3 regions of the Micromonospora sp. SH-82 genome follow, and region 2 is predicted to be linked to each of the others. Evidence: riboswitches for the same ligand, from Rfam matches in the RefSeq annotation. Region 2 holds a riboswitch; each other region holds the start of a gene.
What was found. Region 2 has a riboswitch for cyclic di-AMP ahead of WHN02_RS20390 (transglycosylase family protein). Riboswitches for the same ligand answer to the same signal wherever they lie in the genome.
Positions count from the first base shown of each region.

Region 1: it holds a riboswitch for cyclic di-AMP, as region 2 does, so the genes downstream of both, WHN02_RS05270 (NlpC/P60 family protein) here and WHN02_RS20390 (transglycosylase family protein) in region 2, are expected to answer to the same signal.
Region 3: it holds a riboswitch for cyclic di-AMP, as region 2 does, so the genes downstream of both, WHN02_RS25475 (coiled-coil domain-containing protein) here and WHN02_RS20390 (transglycosylase family protein) in region 2, are expected to answer to the same signal.

Region 1 covers NZ_CP148049.1:1,139,734-1,144,309, forward strand. The annotation lists gene WHN02_RS05260 ((Fe-S)-binding protein) at 1-465, shown strand, start outside; gene WHN02_RS05265 (NlpC/P60 family protein) at 683-1,696, shown strand; cyclic di-AMP (ydaO/yuaA leader) riboswitch at 1,890-2,030, shown strand; gene WHN02_RS05270 (NlpC/P60 family protein) at 2,094-3,092, shown strand; gene dcd (dCTP deaminase) at 3,347-3,925, opposite strand; gene WHN02_RS05280 (pyridoxamine 5'-phosphate oxidase family protein) at 4,037-4,576, shown strand, end outside.
Region 2 covers NZ_CP148049.1:4,577,949-4,582,524, reverse strand. The annotation lists gene htpG (molecular chaperone HtpG) at 1-1,162, shown strand, start outside; gene WHN02_RS20395 (hypothetical protein) at 1,267-1,560, opposite strand; cyclic di-AMP (ydaO/yuaA leader) riboswitch at 1,857-1,969, shown strand; gene WHN02_RS20390 (transglycosylase family protein) at 1,987-2,586, shown strand; gene WHN02_RS20385 (diacylglycerol/lipid kinase family protein) at 2,780-3,826, shown strand; gene WHN02_RS20380 (DUF1707 domain-containing protein) at 3,945-4,436, shown strand.
Region 3 covers NZ_CP148049.1:5,811,667-5,816,242, forward strand. The annotation lists gene WHN02_RS25465 (HelD family protein) at 1-198, shown strand, start outside; gene WHN02_RS25470 (cation diffusion facilitator family transporter) at 306-1,220, shown strand; cyclic di-AMP (ydaO/yuaA leader) riboswitch at 1,374-1,504, shown strand; gene WHN02_RS25475 (coiled-coil domain-containing protein) at 1,550-2,668, shown strand; gene WHN02_RS25480 (PfkB family carbohydrate kinase) at 2,833-3,810, shown strand; gene surE (5'/3'-nucleotidase SurE) at 3,807-4,576, shown strand, end outside.

The sequences.
Region 1 (4,576 bases), 2.8 Mb from region 2:
CTCGGCGGCGAGTTCGAGGTGGTCCACCACACGCAGCTCCTGGCCCACCTGGTCGCCGATGGCAAGCTCACCCCGGTCCAGCCGGTCGACGGCGGGGTCACCTACCACGACCCGTGCTACCTGGGCCGCCACAACCGGGTCTTCGCCCCGCCGCGTGAGGTCCTGGGCAGCGCCATCGGCGGGGGCACGGGCGACGCCGACCTGATCGAGATGCCGCGCAACAGCGAGCGCTCGTTCTGCTGCGGTGCCGGGGGCGCGCGAATGTGGATGGAGGAGCGGATCGGCAAGCGGATCAACGTGGACCGGGTCGAGGAGGCCATGTCCACCGGGGCGAAGACGGTCGCCGTCGGCTGCCCGTTCTGCTCGACGATGCTCAACGACGGGGTCAACGGCAAGGCTGCCGGAGAACAGGTCGAGGTGGTCGACGTGGCCAGCGTCCTGCTCCGCTCGGTCCGGCCGGAGTGACCGGAGGGTGACCGACCCCCACATTGATGGGTACCCCTCGATCGCCGAATAGTGGATACCGTTGGTGTGCAAGCGATTGCTTCACCGTAATGGTGAAGATTGTCTTCTTGCCCCGATCGCTTTGCTTCCCTAATGTTGGGCACCGGCCGCTTGTGGGTCGTCTGTCTCGCCCTCCCCTCCTCGCGAGGCGCCCGGCGGCCGGTCGGCAAAGGAGTCGGTGCCGGTGGCGAGCCTGCCCCCTCATCGTCGTGTCCCGAAAACGCCCGCCCGAGTACGCGGCGCGCGACGGGCATTGGCGCGTCTGACAGCCCTGTGTGCTGCCGTGATCGTCGGCGCCGGGATGCTCGCCGTACCGGCGCAGGCGGAGCCCACGGTCGAGGAGATCGAAGCGCAGATCGAGAAGCAGTGGCGCCAGCTGGAACCCACCATCGAGCAGTACAACAAGGTGCGGTCCGAGCTGAGGGTCAACCGCAAGAAGTCCGACGACCTCGCCAAGAAGATCGAGCCGTTGCAGCTCGAAAGCGAGTTGGCGCTGAACCGGATCGGTGAACTCGCCTCCCGGTACTACATCATCGGCCCCTCGTACGAGCTGGGCGCGGTGCTGGTGAACAGCCGCCCCGGGCAGCTCGGCGAACAGCTCACCCTGCTGGACCGGGTGGCCACCGAGCAGCGTCGGCAGATCGAGGACGTCCTGGCCGTCCAGGCCAGGTTCAACACCCAGAAGGAGAAGCTGGACACGCTCGTCACCACCCAGGTCAAGCAGGAGAAGGATCTGGCGAACCGGCGCAAGAAGATCGAGGGTGAGATCAAGACCCTCCGGGCGTCGATGCCGAAGACCACAGTGCAGACCGCCAACTGCCCGACCATCAACGGGGTGGTGAACGCGGCGGCGCGTACCGCCATCCGGGTCGCCTGTGCGCAGATCGGCAAGCCGTACGTGTTCGGGTCCACCGGGCCGAACTCCTTCGACTGCTCCGGACTGACCCAGTACGCGTACCGGGCCGCAGGCATCAGCCTCACCCACTTCACCGGGGCACAGTGGAACGAGGGACGGGCGATCCCGCGTAACGAGGCCCGCCCCGGCGATCTGGTCTTCTTCCGCAGCGACCTCAGTCACGTCGGCATCTATCTGGGCAACGACAAGATGGTGCACGCGGCGAGAGCCGGTGTCCCGGTCAACGTCTCCAGCATCAACACGATGCCGGTCGCCGGGTTCCGACGACCTGGCTGACCCTCGGCGTACCCGAGGCCCTCCGTCGTCGACCACCAGACGACGGAGGGCCTTCGTGTGTGGGCCGCGCCGCGCCCGAGAGTGAACGAACGTGAGACGGAGTGTCACGTATCGCTCCGTTGCGGATAGGCGGTCGTCTCTCTACGCTGGTGAACCGTCGGTCGGCAGCAGAACCGTCCAACCCGGGCGGTCACGAACGACACCGCCGAGTCGCCCGCAGGGGTGATCCGGGAACCCAGGTACGTCGGGGTCAATCCGCAGTCCGCTGCGGTAGGGCGTCCCCTTCCGCCCGAACCCGTCAGCTGACCCGGTAGGCGGTTCCGTCGAAGGAGTACCGAGCCCGGTGGCACTTCATGCCCCGCGGCCACCGTCCACCAGGTCGGCGCAGGTCGACCCGGTGCCGGCTGGGCCGCGCCCACGCTCGTTCCGTTGCACCACAGCACTGGCCGCGACCGCTGCGGTCCTGGTCGGGGCCGCCGTCCTCGGGGTCCCCGGCCCGGCGTACGCCGAACCGTCGGTGACAGATCTCGAACGGCAGATCGACAGGGACTGGCACCGACTCGAACCGCTCATCGAACGGCACAACGCCGTCCGGCAGGACCTCGCCGACAAGCGTCGGGAGGCCGCCGCCCTGGCGGCCAGGATCGACCCGCTGCAACGCCAGGTCGACGCGGCGATGAAGCAGGTCAGCGACCTGGCCGTGCGGGCGTACAAGGGTGAGGGCTTCTCGGCGCTCAACCTGATGCTCTCCGGGCGTACCCCCGGTGAACTGGTCGGCCGGATCGAGCTGATGGACCGGTTCGCCCACCGCCGGCAGGAGGACGTCCGGGCCGTCCGGGACCTGCGTGACGAACTGGCGGCCGGGAAGACCCGACTCGACCGGATGATCGTTCAACTCACCCGGGCGGAGAGGGGGCTCGCCGCGAGCCGTCGACAGATCGACGCCGAGATCGCCAGGTTGCAGAAGCTGCGGCTGCGGGCGTACGACAGCGGTGCCGGTGGGCCGCTCCGCCCGGCGCCCTGCCCCGTCACCTACCCCGGGGGTACGGCAGGTGACGTGGTCCGGTTCGCCTGCGCCCAGATCGGCAAGCCGTACGTCTGGGGCGCCGAGGGGCCGAAGGCGTACGACTGCTCGGGATTGATGCTCGCGGCCTGGGCGAAGGGCGGTGTGGCGCTGCCGCACAACGCCGCCCGGCAGCGGAAGGTGACCTCCCCGGTCGGCCGCGCCGACCTGCGCCCCGGCGACCTCGTCTTCTACTACCGCGACGTGCACCACGTGGGGATGTACGTCGGTGACGGCTGGGTGGTGCACGCCGCCCGGTCCGGGGTGCCGGTGCGGATGAAGCGCCTCGGTGACGCCCCGATCCACAGCTTCGGTCGCCCCGGCAAGGGCTGACCGTTCCGGCTGTCGGCGAGTGCACGTCGGCCCGTGAGACCGACGTGGTGTCCCTGCCGACGGCAGGCCCGGGTACCGCTGTCGCGGTGGTGCCCTGCGCGCCGCCCCCGCTGGTCCCGCGGGGGCGGCGCCGGGTCCTCCCCCGGCGGTCCGTCCCGTGCCCGCTCACGTCCCCCGGCGGGGCGCCGTGGCCTTCGGTGGCTGCTGGTCGGTGCCGGCGGGCCGGTGCTTTCGGGCCGGGTGTCGGCCCTGGGTCAGCGGGTCGGCCAGGTGCGCCAGTGTTGCCAGGAGCGGCTCGGGGTCGGGCCGCGCTGCCCCTGGTAGCGGGAGCCGTAGACGGCCGATCCGTACGGGTGCTCCGAGGGGGACGAGAGCCGGAAGATGCAGAGCTGTCCGATCTTCATCCCCGGCCAGAGGGTGATCGGCAGGTTCGCCACGTTGGACAGTTCCAGCGTGACGTGACCCGAGAAGCCCGGGTCGATGAACCCGGCCGTCGAGTGGGTCAACAACCCCAGTCGGCCCAGGGAACTCTTCCCTTCGAGTCGACCGGCGAGCTGCTCGCCGAGGGTGATCACCTCAAGGGTGGAGGCGAGCACGAACTCGCCCGGGTGCAGCACGTACGGCTCGCCCTCGGGCACCTCGACCGGGGAGGTCAGGTCGTCCTGCTGGGCCGCCGGGTCGATGTGGGTGTACAGGTGGTTGTTGAAGACCCGGAAGAGCCGGTCGAGGCGTACGTCGATGCTCGAAGGTTGCACCAGGGAGGGCTCGAAGGGCTCCAACGCGAGCGTGCCCGTCTTGATCTCGATCAGCAGGTCACGGTCGGAGAGAAGCATTTGGCAACCCTATCGAGCACGCTCCGGGGCACCCGATCGGGTGCCGGTGATCGTGCCGGGTGACCAGCGTGTCGGGTCGATTCTCGTACAGGTGTTCGATAAGATGTGGACATGGCTTCCTGGTCCGACTTCGCCGCCGACGACCCCCGACTCGCCGACGGGATTCGCCTCCTCATGCAGCAGTACGGGCCGGGCTTCGGCTACCTGGCCACCGTCCGCGCCGACGGTGGACCCCGGGTCCACCCGGTCTCCCCGGTCATCACCGACGAGGGGCTCTTCTGCTTCGTCATCGACTCGCCCAAACGCCGTGACCTCGAACGCGACGGCCGGTACGCCCTGCACTCCTTCCCCCCGGAGGAGAGCGACGACGAGGCGTACGTCGCCGGCCAGGCCAGCCCGGTGACCGACCGGGCCCGGATCTCCCGGCTCGCCGACGTCGGCCGCGCCTCCCCCGACGCCGACTGGCGGCTGTTCGAGTTCACCATCGACGTCGCCATGCTCACCCGACGCGACCTGGGCGGCCTGGACGTTCCCGGTGCGCCGCCCCGACGTCCGGCGGTCCAGGTGTGGCTGGACCCGCGCGCCAGCCACGGCACCCGGCCCGACTCCGCCACCACCCCGGACCCGTGGCCTCCCGCCCGCCGAGCCCAC
Region 2 (4,576 bases):
GGAGTACCGCGACTTCTACCGGCATGTCAGCCACGACTGGACCGACCCGCTGGAGACGATCCACATGCGGGGGGAGGGGACCTTCGAGTACGAGGCCCTGCTGTTCATCCCCGCGCACGCCCCGTACGACCTGTTCATGCGGGAGGGTCGGCGCGGGGTCCAGCTCTACGTCAAGCGCGTGTTCATCATGGAGGACTGCGAGGCGCTGATCCCCAACTACCTGCGCTTCGTCAAGGGTGTGGTGGACGCGCACGACCTGTCGCTCAACATCTCCCGGGAGATCCTGCAGCAGGACCGGCAGATCCAGGTGGTCCGCCGCCGCCTGGTCCGCAAGATCCTCTCCACGGTGAAGGACCTGAAGGCCAACAACGAGGAGAAGTACCGCACCCTGTGGGCCGAGTTCGGTCGGGCGCTCAAGGAGGGTCTCCTGGAGGACCCGGACAACCGGGACACCCTGCTGGAGATCGTGTCGGTGGCCTCCACCGACGACCCGGCGGAGCTGACCACCCTCGCCGGGTACGTCGAGCGGATGAAGGACGGCCAGGGCGACATCTACTACGCCACCGGTGAGTCCCGGTCGATGATCGAGAACTCCCCGCACATGGAGGCGTTCCGGGCCAAGGGCTACGAGGTGCTCATCCTCACCGACCCGGTGGACGAGGTCTGGGTGGAGCAGGTCGGCCAGTTCGACGGCAAGGCCCTGCGCTCCATCGCCAAGGGCCAGGTCGACCTGGACACCGAGGAGGAGAAGAAGGAGGCCGAGGCCGAGCGGGAGCAGCGCACCCAGGAGTTCGCCGGTCTGCTGACCTTCCTCACCGAGAAGCTCGCCGAGAACGTCAAGGAGGTCCGGCTCTCCTCACGGCTGACCACCTCACCGGCGTGCGTGGTGGGCGACGCGTACGACATGACCCCGACCCTGGAGAAGATGTACCGGGCGATGGGTCAGGAGGTTCCGCCGGTGAAGCGGATCCTGGAACTCAACCCGACCCACCCGCTGGTCGCCGGGCTGCGTACCTCTCACGAGCAGGGTGAGGACCCGGCCGCCCTCGTCGAGACCGCCGAGCTGCTGTACGGCATGGCGCTGCTGGCCGAGGGCGGGGAGCTGACCGACCCGGCCCGGTTCACCCGGCTCCTGGCCGACCGGCTGGCCCGTACCCTCTGATCTTTTCCGGTCAGACGTGTCTCGCGGGCCGGTGTTGCCGCACCGGACCCGCGAGACGTCACGGCCCGACGCCGGGCGGGGTCACCCACCCGACGTCGTGAGACTCAGGCCGCCGCGACCGAGCCGGGGTAGCGGGGCGGCGCCGCGACCGCGGCCAACGCGGGCCGGTCGGCGTGCTGCTGCTCCTGCTCGGCCGGGTACGCCAGCTGCAACGCCCGCCGCGCCCACGTGTACGCGGCGCACGGCTGCGGGCCGTCGGCACACTGCAGGTTCCGGCACTGCCCCTGCGCGGCATCCCGGTGCTGCTCGGCGACGACGATCGCCTGCCGCCACAGCATGGTGTCGGTCACGCCCGCCGGCACGGCGTCGCGCCGGTCGGATCCGATGGAACTGGACATGAGCGGCCCCCCTCGTACGCGATGTCCCCTTAACCCTCACCACTGAACCCCTGTTCTAACCGTTCCGGCCCGTCACAGTTGGGTGACGGTCGACACGGATGCCCTGGTCAGAGGTGTGTGAAGGCGCAGAATGCCGCCTGAGCGGCGAGTTCGCAACCCCGCCCCGTGTGGCCTGGTGAACAACCTCACGCAGCGTATGCACCCGCCCCGGGCCACCCCTACCGTCATACGGGTCCGCCGACGCGGACACCGCCGCCGGAGTACGCCCAATCCATGCCCCCGGCTCCGCGGAACACTCCACCACAGGGCATGGAGCGGGGGACCCAGGTTCCACGGTGCACGTCACCTCGGGGTGAAGCCGCCCACCGGCGGCCGGGCTCCTCGGCCCGAACCCGACAGCTCACCTCGTCGGCGTGGAGGAACCCCATGGCAACTCGACACACGTCCCGCGCCCTGCGCAACCCCCGACGGATCCTCGGCACCCTCGCCGTCGGTGCCGTGACCGGCCTCGCCGCCGTGTTCGGCACCGCCGCCCCCGCCCAGGCCGACAGCGTCGACTGGGACGCCATCGCCCAGTGCGAGTCCGGCGGCGACTGGAGCATCAACACCGGCAACGGCTACTTCGGCGGCCTGCAGTTCGTCCAGAGCACCTGGGAGGCGTACGGCGGCCTCCAGTACGCCACCCGCGCCGACCTGGCCACCCGCGCCCAGCAGATCGCCGTCGCCGAGCAGGTCCTGCAGGGTCAGGGCATCGGTGCCTGGCCGACCTGCGGCCCCCTGGGCGGCCCGGTCTCGCCCTCGGGCGGGTCGACCTCCGCCGCCGACGCCGCCGCCCAGCGCGCCGAGCAGCCCGCGTCGCGCAGCACCGACCGGGACACGTACGTCGTCGAGGCCGGTGACACCCTCGTGAAGATCGCCGCCGCCCACGACGTCACCGGCGGGTGGCAGGCTCTGCACGAGCGCAACAAGGACGTCATCGGCGACGACCCGGGCCTGATCATCCCCGGTCAGCGGCTCACCCTCTGACGTCGAGGCGAAACCCGGCCGGGGCGCACCTCCCGGCCGGGTTCCCCGCCGTCCTTCCCGCCGACTCGTCCCCGCCCGTCGTACCGGCCGGTCCGGTCCTCCGCCCGCCGGTGTGCCGGGTTTCGCCCCCGGCGCTGGTATCTCCAGGGTGGACACGCGTAGTGACGTCGCCGGTGGGGTACCAGCGACCACCATGAGCACGAACACCCTGGACGAGCGCCCCACGGACCCGGCCCGCCCCGACCCGACCGCCGACCCGGCCACCACCGATCCGGCCGCCACGGACCCCGTCGGCACCGACCCGGGCAGCGCCGACGCGGGCGGCACCCTTCGGGCGGGCGGCGCGACGACGCTGGGCACCGTGGCCGTCGTCGCACACCGCAAGAAGACCTTCGGCGGCGGGCTCGACGAACTCCGCGCCGCCCTGGTCGGCGCCGGGATCAAGAACCTGCTCTGGTACGAGGTGCCGAAGAGTCGCAAGGCGCCGAAGAAGGTCCGTAAGGCCCTCGACGAGGGGGCCGAACTGGTCTTCGTGTGGGGCGGCGACGGTACCGTCCAGCGCAGTGCGGACGCCATGGCCGGATCCGGTGTCCCGATGGCCGTCCTGCCGGCCGGGACCGCCAACCTCTTCGCCACCAACCTGGGCATCCCTACCGACCTGCCCGAGGCGGTCAGGATCGGTCTGCACGGCCCACGTCGCACCGTCGACCTGGGCAAGGTCAACGGGGAACACTTCGCGGTGATGGCCGGTGCCGGGTTCGACGCCGAGTTGATCCGTGACGCCGACCGTAACCTCAAGGGCCGTCTCGGCCGCCTCGCCTACGTCCTGACCGGGCTGCGGCACGTGCGCGGCGAGTGCGTCCGGACCCGGATCAGGATCGACGGCAGTGACTGGTTCGACGGTGAGGCCAGCTGCGTGCTCTTCGGCAACGTCGGCACCATCACCGGCGGCATCCCCGCCTTCGACGACGCCCGCCCCGACGACGGTGCCCTGGAGGTCGGGGTGGCCACCGCCAGCGGCGCTGTCGACTGGGCCCGCACCCTCGGCCGGATGGCCGCCGGCCGCTCCGAGGAGTCCCCCTTCGTTCGGATCACCCGGGGACGCACCATCAAGGTACGCCTCGACGCCCCGAGGACGTACGAACTCGACGGGGGTGCCCGGGGTGAGACGAACCGCCTCAAGGTGAAGGTCGTCCCGGCGGCGCTGACCGTCTGCTGCCCGGAAACTCAACAGGCGTAAGGCATTCCCCGTCCAGGGGGTGTGGGCTCGACGGTGTCTCCTGGCTAGGCTGGGCCGGCCCCCCGGTGATCATCAGGGATCACCGGGGTGACCGGCGACGGAGGAACAGGATTCACCGATGGATCTGAACGAGCGGGTGGGCACGGCACAGCGGACCCAGGTTCTCGACCTGCTGTCGCAGGCACTCGAGCAGGGCTACATCGACCTGGCCGACTACGAACGCCGGATGGCGGCGGTCCACAGCGCCACGGTCGTCGGCGACCTGACGGGGCAGGTCGCCGATCTGCCCCGTCAGTTTCACTGGCACCCGCAGCAGACCTCCGCCGCCACGCCGAACCCGCAGGTCACCGTCGACCCCGAGCAGCGCACCCGGACGATGACGATCGCCGCGGTCGCGCTCGGCGGGTTCTCGGTGGTCGCCTCCCTCTGCGCGGGCGTCGGCGCCCTGTTCGGAGTGGCCGCGATCCTGCTCGGCCGCCCCGGTCTCAAGAGCGCCCGCAACCACAACCTCGCCCTGACCGGCATGATCCTCGGCGCGGTCGGCATCGTCTTCTCCATCTGCGCCATCGGCATCCTCGTCTTCGGCGAACCGATCCCCGACCAGTCCTGACCCGCCCAGCCCGACACGCATCACCGCCGGAACCCCGCCCAGGCGCGTCACCGTCAGAACCCCCTTCCGTCGAGGATCTTGGAAGTGAGTGGCCCCTATGAGGGTCGATTCCTACCGAGATCTGGCAGCGTGTGTGGTCT
Region 3 (4,576 bases), 1.2 Mb from region 2:
GCCGGGTGGCTGGCCGAGGTGGCCGAGCCCCGGCTCCAGGTGGTGACGAGCCTCCAGGCCAAGGGCATGGAGTACGACGGGGTGGTGCTCGTCGCGCCCGGGGAGATCCGGGCCGATCCGGGCTCCGGGGTCCGTACGCTCTACGTCGCGCTGTCCCGGGCCACCCAGCGCCTGGTCACCCTCGATCCCACCGGCTGAACGTCGACTCCGACGGTCGACAGGCCTCCCCTCGTCCGACACTTGCATACATAGCGATGTGAGCATAGGTTGTATCCCGGTCGGGTCGGACGACGGAGGGTGTGGGCGTGGGCGCAGGGCACGATCACTCGGCGGCGGTGGCGAACGCCGCCCATCGACACGTGGGCCGACTCTGGGCCGCGCTGGCCCTGCTGGCCGTCTTCACAGTGGTGCAGACGGTCGCGGCCTTCCGCACCGGCTCGCTGGCCCTGCTCTCCGACGCCGGACACATGTTCACCGACGTGCTCGGCATCGGCCTGGCCCTGGCCGCGATCACCGCGACCCGCCGGGCCACCACCGACCCGCAGCGCACCTTCGGCCTCTACCGCCTGGAGGTGCTCGCCGCCCTGGCCAACGCGGCGCTGCTGAGCGGGGTCGCGGTCTACGTCCTCGTCGAGGCGGTCCGCCGGATCGGCGACCCACCGGAGGTCCTCACCGGCCCGATGCTCGGGGTGGCGGTGCTCGGCCTGCTGGCCAACGTGGTCGCCTTCGGACTGCTGCGCAAGGGTGCCGAGGAGAGCATCAACCTGCGCGGCGCGTACCTGGAGGTGCTCGCCGACCTGGTCGGTTCGGTCGGGGTGATCGCCGCCGCGCTGGTCATCGCGTTCACCGGTTGGTGGTGGGTGGACCCGGTGGTGGCGGTCGCGATCGGGGTGTTCATCCTCCCCCGGACCTGGCGGCTGGCCCGGGCCGCCCTGCGGATCCTGGTCCAGGCCGCCCCGGAACACCTCCAGGTGACCGAGGTGCACGACCGACTCTCGGCGGTCCCCGGCGTGGCCGAGGTGCACGACCTGCACCTGTGGACGCTCACCTCCGGGATGGAGGTCGCCTCGGCCCACCTGACCACCACCCCGGGCGCGGAGATCGGGACGGTGCTCGCCGCCGCCCGGACCACGCTCCGGGAGGAGTTCCGCATCGAGCACGCCACGTTGCAGGTCGAACCCGGAGCGTCAGCGGGTGCCTGCGGAACCATCGAGTGGTGATGAGCACAGGCTTAAATTTCCGCGAGGATTGCTCTTTTTGCCGTACTTTGTCGCCCACCTCTCCGACACCATCGGTCACTTTGACTGCAACCGTCACACCCACCCCGGTAGGCTCGGTCCCGGCCTCCGCCGGGCGGCGCCCATCGGTGCCCACGGTGGCCGCCGCCTAATCGCCCACCCGGGCGAGCCGGGGAACCACGTTCCTGGGGTGCATCCGCGTCAGCGGTAGGGATCTTCCGTCCCGAACCCGTCAGCTAACCCGGTCGGCGGTTGACGGAAGGACAGGTCCATTGGCAGTAGTGGCATCACCGCGACGCATCACCGCCCGGATGGCGGCCCTGCTCGTCGCGACCCTCGCCCTCGGTGGCGCGGTCGCACCGGTCGGTCCGGCCCAGGCCGCGACCCGGGGAAGTCTGCTGGCGGCACCCGACGCCGACCCCGAGGGCGGCACCCCGGCCCTGCGCAACCAGCTGGAGGCGGCCAGCAAGGGATGGCTGGAGGCGAAGGCCAAGCTCGAGAAGTCGACACAGCGGCAACAGGAACTCAACGGTCGACTCAAGACCATCGACTCCGACCTGGCCGTCCAGAACACCAAGGTCGGTGAGATCGCCCAGGTCGCGTACCGGACCGGCCGACTCGGGGCGGCGAACGCCCTGCTCAACGCGACCTCCCCGGAGGGCTTCATGGACCGGGCCGCCGCGCTCGACCAGGTCGCCGCCAGCGAGGAGCGGGAGCTGCGCAAGCTCCAGGAGACCCGCAACCAGTCCGCCCGGACCAAGGTCGAACTGGATGCCGAGGTCAACGAGCAGCGCAAACAGGTCGCGACGATGGCCAAGCGCAAGGACCAGGCCGAGAAGGCCCTCGACGTCGCCGTCACGCAGGAGCGCCGTGAGGAGGCCGAGCGCCGCCGCCAGCAGCAGCAACAGCAACAGGCCCAGCAGCGCAGCAGCAGCGGCGGGTCGAGTGGATCGAGCGGGTCCGCGGCGTCCAGCGGGCCGGGCGGGAGCAGCACCAGGAACGCCAAGCCCGCCCCGCGTAACTCCGACGGGTCCTGGCCCCGGGAGTCGTGCAGCGTCAACGACCCCACCCCGGCCAACGGGTGCATCACGCCCCGGACCCTGCACGCCCTCAACCAGGCCAAGGCGGCCGGCTTCACCCGGTACGTCTCCTGCTACCGGCCGGGTGGATCAGGTGAGCACCCCAAGGGTCGGGCGTGCGACTTCGCCGCACAGCGCAACGGCTTCGGTGGGCACGCCACCGGCGGGGACCGGACGTACGGCAACAACCTGGCCGCGTACTACGTCCGCAACGCCGACCGGCTGGCCGTGCTGTACGTGATCTGGTACAGGCAGATCTGGCTGCCCAGCAGCGGCTGGCGCTCCTACAGCGGGGCGGGTGGGGACCCGTCCAGCGACCACACCAACCACGTGCACCTGTCGGTGTACTGACCCCCGGGTGACGCCCGGTGTCCCGCCACGACGGTGGGGCACCGGGCGTTCTCGTGCCCGGCGAGGCGTACGCCCGGCGTTTTCGTGCCCGGCGAGGCGTGCCCGGATCACCGCGTCGACGGTTATCAGGTGAACGACCCGGCGTACGGACGGAAGGTGGCCCCATGGACGGGCACGTGATGGTGTTCGCACCCACTCCCCTGCTCACGGTCACCATCGAACAGCCCAGCGACCACCCGGAGCTGCACCTGCACCCGGGCGGGCAGGGCGTCTGGCAGGCCCGGATGATCTCCTCCCTCGGGGTCCCGGTGGTGCTCTGCGCCAGCATCGGCGGGGAACTCGGTCAGGTCCTGGAGCCTCTGCTCGCCACCGAGGGGGTGGACCTGCGGACGGTCCGCCGCCACTCGACCAACGGCGGGTACGTGCACGACCGCCGCGACGGTTCCCGACAGGAGATCGTCGACGTGACAGGTGAACGGCTCACCCGCCACGAGCTCGACGAGCTCTACAACCTCGCCCTCGGGGAGGGGCTACGGGCCCCGGTGAGCGTCCTCAGCGGCCCCAACGAGCCGTCGCTCGTCCCACCCGACGTCTACCGCCGGTTCGCCGCCGACCTCGGGGAGAACGGTAGTCGGGTGGTGGTCGACCTCTCCGGGGAGCACCTCGCCGCCGTCCTGGACAGCGGGGTGTTCCTCTGCAAGGTCAGCCACGAGGAGCTGCTGCGCGACGGGTTGGCCGCCGACGACAGCGTCGCCGAACTCACCGGGGTCATGTACGACCTGCACCAGGCCGGTGCCCAGACGGTGGTGGTCAGCCGCGCCGAGGAACCGGCCCTGGCCCTCGTCGACGGGGAGGTGTTCGAGGTGGAGATGCCCCGACTGCACGCAGCCGACCCCCGGGGGGCGGGTGACTCGATGACCGCCGGGGCGGCGGCGGTGGTGGCTGTCGGCGGTGACATCCGGACGGCGATCCGTACCGGGGCGGCGGCGGGGGCGCTGAACGTCACCCGGCACGGGTTGGGTACCGGGCGGCTCGACTCGATCAACGGACTCGTCGACCGGGTCCGTCTCGTGCCGGCCGGGTCCCGCCCCCAGGAACGGATCAGCCCCGACGAGCTGGCCCACCGGGCGGTCGAGCGATGACGCTGCGGGTCCTGGTCACCAACGACGACGGCATCGCCGCCCCCGGCATCCAGGAGCTCGCCCGCGCGGCGGTGAGACGGGGGCTGGACGTGGTGGTCGCCGCCCCCCAGGAGGAGATGAGCGGCACCGGCGCGGCGATGACGGCGGTGGAGCGGGACGGACACGTGGTGGTCCACCAGCAGTCCCTGCCGGGGCTGCCCGACGTCCCGGCGTACGCGGTCAGCGGCTCACCGGGTTTCATCACGTTGATCGGGTTGCACGGTGCCTTCGGTCCGGCCCCGACAGTGGTGCTCTCGGGGATCAACCGGGGGGCGAACGCCGGACGGGCGGTACTGCATTCGGGCACCGTGGGGGCCGCTTTCACCGCCGGTGCCAACGGCTGCCGGGCGTTGGCGGTCTCGCTGGACGTGCTCAACGCCGGGGACGCCACCCCCGGCAGCGGGGGTGCCGCCGTGGCTGCGGCGGCCATGGTCCGCGACGCCGAACGGCACTGGTCCACGGCGGCCCGGGTGGCCCTCGACCTGCTCCCCCGGCTGACCGCGTTGCCGATCGAGGACATCCTCAACGTCAACGTGCCGGACCGCCCCTACGACAGGCTGCGCGGGGTACGCCGAGGGTCGCTCGCCAGCTTCGGCCAGGTGCAGATGACGGTGGCGGAGGCCGGGCACGGTTTCGTCCGGACCTCCCTGGAGGAGCCCGGGGAGGCCCTGCCGCCCGGTTCGGACCTGGCGCTGCTCGCCGATGGGTACGCCTCGGTCACCGCGAT